2 regions of the Cellulosimicrobium sp. EB106-03-01-XG111 genome follow, and region 2 is predicted to be linked to the other one. Evidence: predicted binding sites of a transcription regulator. Region 2 holds the regulator's gene; the other holds the start of a gene.
The links. The regulator Rex, encoded in region 2, represses fermentation and respiration genes when NADH is low (regulators of the CRP and FNR family bind a similar motif). The targets are predictions, from matches to a motif close to CTTGTGAANNNNTTCACAAG.
Positions count from the first base shown of each region.

Region 1: a site for Rex is predicted at 1,096-1,115, ahead of mqo (malate dehydrogenase (quinone)). Genes of this name have one in related genera too.

Region 1 is NZ_JBYTEQ010000002.1:237,135-239,519, forward strand. Features, by position in the region: gene AC3WT4_RS03100 (pyridoxine/pyridoxamine 5'-phosphate oxidase) at 1-25, shown strand, start outside; gene AC3WT4_RS03105 (maleylpyruvate isomerase family mycothiol-dependent enzyme) at 16-870, shown strand; gene mqo (malate dehydrogenase (quinone)) at 1,130-2,385, shown strand, end outside.
Region 2 is NZ_JBYTEQ010000007.1:10,605-12,989, forward strand. Features, by position in the region: gene AC3WT4_RS08235 (HAD family hydrolase) at 1-333, opposite strand, end outside; gene AC3WT4_RS08240 (glutaredoxin family protein) at 383-673, shown strand; gene AC3WT4_RS08245 (redox-sensing transcriptional repressor Rex) at 714-1,406, shown strand; gene AC3WT4_RS08250 (YceI family protein) at 1,526-2,077, opposite strand; gene AC3WT4_RS08255 (MarR family winged helix-turn-helix transcriptional regulator) at 2,246-2,385, shown strand, end outside.

The sequences.
Region 1 (2,385 bases), on a different contig from region 2:
GACGAAGGAGCTGTTGTGGCCCTGACCGACACCCCCGCCCTCACCCCGCCCGACGTCGAGGAGGTCCGGAGCGACGCGCGCGCCGCTCTCGACGCGGTGACCGACGCGGCGCGCGGGCTCGACGCCGCCGGGCTCGACGCGCCGTCGGCCCTGCCCGGGTGGTCGCGCAGCCACGTGCTCGCGCACGTCACCGCCATCGGCGAGGCCATGGCGCGGCAGGCCGAGCGCGCCGCCGACGGTGAGCTCGTCGAGGTGTACGACGGCGGCGCGGCCGGGCGCGAGGCCGGCATCCGGACGGGCGCGCTGCGCTCGGCCGCGCAGCACGTCGCGGCGCTCGACGCGCTGGCGGACCGCCTCGACGCCGCGTGGCCCGCCGCCGGGTCAGCCGGGTGGGCGGCGCCGGTGACCTACCGCGACGGCACGGTCACGGACGCGCTCGTGGCCTGGTGGCGCGAGGTGCGGATCCACGCCGTCGACCTCGACGCGGGCGTCGGGCTCGACACGTGGCCTCCCGCGCTCGGTCTCCACCTCCTCGACTTCCTCGGGGTGCGGCTCGCGGACGACGTCGTGGTCGAGCTCGCCGGAGAACCGGCTGACCTCGTCGTGGGCCCCGGCGGCCTGCGTGCGGGACCGGGCGGCCGCCGTGCGGCTGCCGAACCCGGGGCCGCGCCTGGGGCCGCGTCCGGGCCCGGCCGGGGGGCCGTCGTCGTCCACGGCAACCTCAGCGACGTCGCCGCCTGGCTCGCCGGCCGAGCTCCCACCACCGAGCCCACCGCCCGCCTCGCGGGCGAGCCCGTGAGCCTCCCCGAGATCGGCCCCTGGCCCTCCCCGTACTCCCCGCCGCAGGACGCCCCCGCCCCCACGAGGTAGAGCCTCGGTACGCCGAGGTGGAGCCGTGGTCGACTGCCTCGGGGGAACCGCGGCTCCACCCTGCGAGACCAGAGCTCTACCTCGCGGGACCAGAGCTCTACCTCGCGGGACCAGAGCTCTACCTGGGCGGATGCGGCGGATCGCGCGGTACGAGACGTCCGACCTGCCCGGGTCGGGACCGAGGTCCCGCGAAAGTGTGACGCACGCCCGTGACGCACCGCACAGTTAGTGCACTCTTTCACAAGCGTAGGATCGACATGTGTCGAGTCGAGCGAGCAACCCCGCAAGCAGCGCAGACCAGATCGACGTAGCCCTCATCGGCGGTGGCATCATGAGCGCCACGCTCGGGGCACTCCTGAAGGTCTTGGAGCCCACCTGGACGGTGCGCATCTACGAGCGCCTGGACGCCGTGGCGCAGGAGTCGTCGAACCCGTGGAACAACGCCGGGACGGGTCATGCCGCCCTGTGCGAGCTGAACTACACGCCGGAGAAGCCGGACGGCTCGATCGACATCACCAAGGCGGTGAAGATCAACGAGCAGTTCGAGGTGTCGCGCGAGTTCTGGCACCACCTGCTCACGACGGGCGCCCTGCCGCAGCCCGCGAGCTTCATCTCCCGCACCCCGCACATGACGTTCGTGCGCGGCGCGGAGAACGTCGACTACCTGCGTCGCCGCTTCGAGACCCTGCGCCGCCACCCGCTGTTCAGCGAGCTCGAGTTCACGGACGACCCGGCGGTCATCGCCGAGTGGGCCCCGCTCCTGGTCGCCGAGCGCGACGGCGACGAGCCGGTCGCGGCGACGCGCGCGACGAGCGGGACGGACGTCGACTTCGGCGCCCTCACCGAGCAGCTCGTCGACTACCTCGTCTCGGAGGGCACGCAGCTCTACCTCGAGCACGAGGTCAAGAACCTCAAGAAGACGAAGGACGGCCGCTGGCGCCTGACGGTCAAGGACCGCTCGTGGAACGCCCCGAAGCGCCGCTCGACGGTCGAGGCCCGGTTCGTGTTCGTCGGTGCCGGCGGCGGCGCGCTGCCGCTCCTCCAGGCGGCCGGCATCCCCGAGGCGAAGGGCTACGGCGGCTTCCCCATCAGCGGCGAGTTCCTCCGCACGGACGACCCGGCGCTCGTCGCCCAGCACCAGGCGAAGGTCTACGGCAAGGCCGACGTCGGCTCGCCGCCCATGTCGGTCCCGCACCTGGACACGCGCGTCGTCGAGGGCAAGACGTACCTCATGTTCGGCCCCTACGCCGGGTTCAGCCCCAAGTACCTCAAGAAGGGCAAGTACCTCGGGCTGTTCACGTCGCTGCGCCTGCACAACCTCGGCTCGATGGTCGGCGCGGGCCTGAAGAACCTCGACCTCACCCAGTACCTGGTCGGCCAGCTCCTCGCGAGCCCGGAGACCAAGTTCACCGCGCTCCAGGGCTTCATGCCGACGGCCCACCCCAAGGACTGGGAGACCATCACCGCGGGCCAGCGCGTCCAGGTGATCAAGAAGGACAAGGACGGCAAGGGCGT
Region 2 (2,385 bases):
CTCCTCGCCGATCGCGGTGACCTCCGCGACGGAGCGCCCGGCGATGAGGTCCAGGGCGCGCGAGCGGATGCGGTCGATCTGCCGCTTGTTCTCGCCGAACACGAGGTACCGGGCCTGGTGCGCCGCGAACCGCACGATGTCGAGCGTCGAGAAGAACTCGCGCTGGTACAGGGCGCGCGCCAGGTGGAACGACGACGCGCCGCGGATGATCGTGTTGTCGACGTCGAAGAACGCGGCGGTCCGGTGCGGCGGCCCGGGTGCGCGCGCGGGGGCCTCCTCGGGGAGCGTCGGCCGGGAGGTCGGGTCGGGGCCCGGGCCGGGAGACGTCGCCATGCCTCCACTCTAGGCGGTCGGGCTGCCGGGGCCTCGTACCCTGGGAGGCGTGAGCACCCCCGACGCCCCCGCCCCGGTCCTGCTGTTCGGTCGCGCGGGCTGCCACCTGTGCGACGACGCACGGACGGTCGTCGAGGCGGTGTGCCGCGAGGCCGGCGTCGCGTGGGCGGAGGTCGACGTCGACGCGCCGGGCGCGGACCCGGCGCTGCGCGAGCAGTACGGGGAGTACGTGCCGGTCGTCACGGTCGGCGGCGTGCAGCAGGGCTTCTGGCGCGTGGACGCGCGTCGGCTGGCGCGCGCGGTGGCCCGGATTTCGGTGCCGCGCACGGACCTGGGATGATTCCTCCCGGTGGAGCGTGACCGTCGACGAGGACGGTCCCATGGACGACGGAGTGACGGTGGCTGAGCAGGTAGTCGGTGAGGTGACGGCGCCGGGGATCCCGAGCGCGACGGTGGCGCGGCTCCCGTCCTACCTGCGCGCGCTGCGCGACCTCGTGGCGCGGGGCGTCGGGACGACGTCGTCGGTCGAGCTGGCGGAGCTGTCCGGCGTGGGCCCGGCGCAGCTGCGCAAGGACCTGTCGTTCCTCGGCTCGTTCGGCACGCGCGGCGTGGGCTACGACGTCGACTCGCTGGCGCAGTACATCACCGAGGCGCTGGGCCTGGTCGACGAGCACCGGATCGCGATCGTCGGGATCGGCAACCTGGGGCACGCCCTCGCGAACTACTCGGGCTACGAGCAGCGCGGCTTCCACGTCGCGGCGCTGCTCGACGCGTCGCCGGACGTCGTCGGGACGCGGGCCGCGGGCCTCGTCGTCGAGCACGTCGACGCGCTCGAGGAGGTCGTGGAGCGCGAGAAGGTGTCGATCGTCGTCCTCGCGACGCCTGCGGCGCACGCCCAGGCGGTCGCGGACCGCGTGGTCGCGGCCGGGGTGCGCGAGATCCTCAACTTCGCGCCGCGCGCGCTCCAGGTCCCGGCGGACGTCGACGTGCGCGGCGTGGACGTCGGCAGCGAGCTGCAGATCCTCGCGTTCCACTCGCAGGCCCGCGCGCTCGCGGCGTCGCAGGAGCGCTGAGCGGGCCCGGCGCCCGGACCCGGGGACGACGAAGGGCCGCGTGCTCTGCACGCGGCCCCTCGGGGCGGCACCCCTGCCGGTGGGCGCCGGTCTCGCCCGGGACGTGCCCGGGAGGACGGTCAGGCCTGCTTGATGGCCGAGACGTCGAGCGCGATCTTGATCTTGTCGCCGACGAGCACGCCGCCGGTCTCGAGCGCGGCGTTCCAGGTGAGGCCGAACTCCTTGCGCGAGATCTCGGTGGTCGCCTCGAACCCGGCGCGCGGGTTGCCGAACGGGTCGGTCGCGGTGCCCGCGAACTCGGTCTCGAGCTCGACCGGCTTGGTGACGCCGTTGATGGTCAGGTCGCCCGCCACGACGTAGTCGTCGCCGTCGCCCGTGATGCGCGTCGACGTGAACGTCCACGTCGGCTTGTTCTCCGCGTCCCAGAAGTCGGCGCTGCGCAGGTGGTTGTCGCGGTTCTCGTCGCCCGTGCTCACGGACGCGGCGTCGAGCTGGGCGGTCACGGACGTCGACTCGAGGTCGTCGCCCACGGTGATCGTGCCGTCGGTGATCGCGAGGGTGCCGCGGACCTTGGAGATCCCGGCGTGGCGGACGGTGAACGACGCCTGCGAGTGCGACGCGTCGAGGGCGTAGGTACCGGTGGTGAGGCCGGCGGGCAGCGACGAGGCCATGGGTGCTCCTGTGGTGGTCGGGGTCCTGGCGGACCCAAGTGGTTGAAGGTTCAACTTCGGACGAGCGTATCAACAGCACCCCTCGATCCGTCTATTCCCGGTGGGGTGGAACAATGTTCCGCGTCGCCCCGCACCGCCCCCAGCCCCCTCCCGCACCGCCGAGGACCCATGACCAGCAACGACGTCGACACCCCGACGGCGACGACCGTCCGCACCGCGGCAGCCGCCCCGACCGGTGAGCCGCGCTGGCTCGACACCGAGCAGCAGCGCCTGTGGCGCGCCTACCTCGACGGGACCGTGCGCTTCAT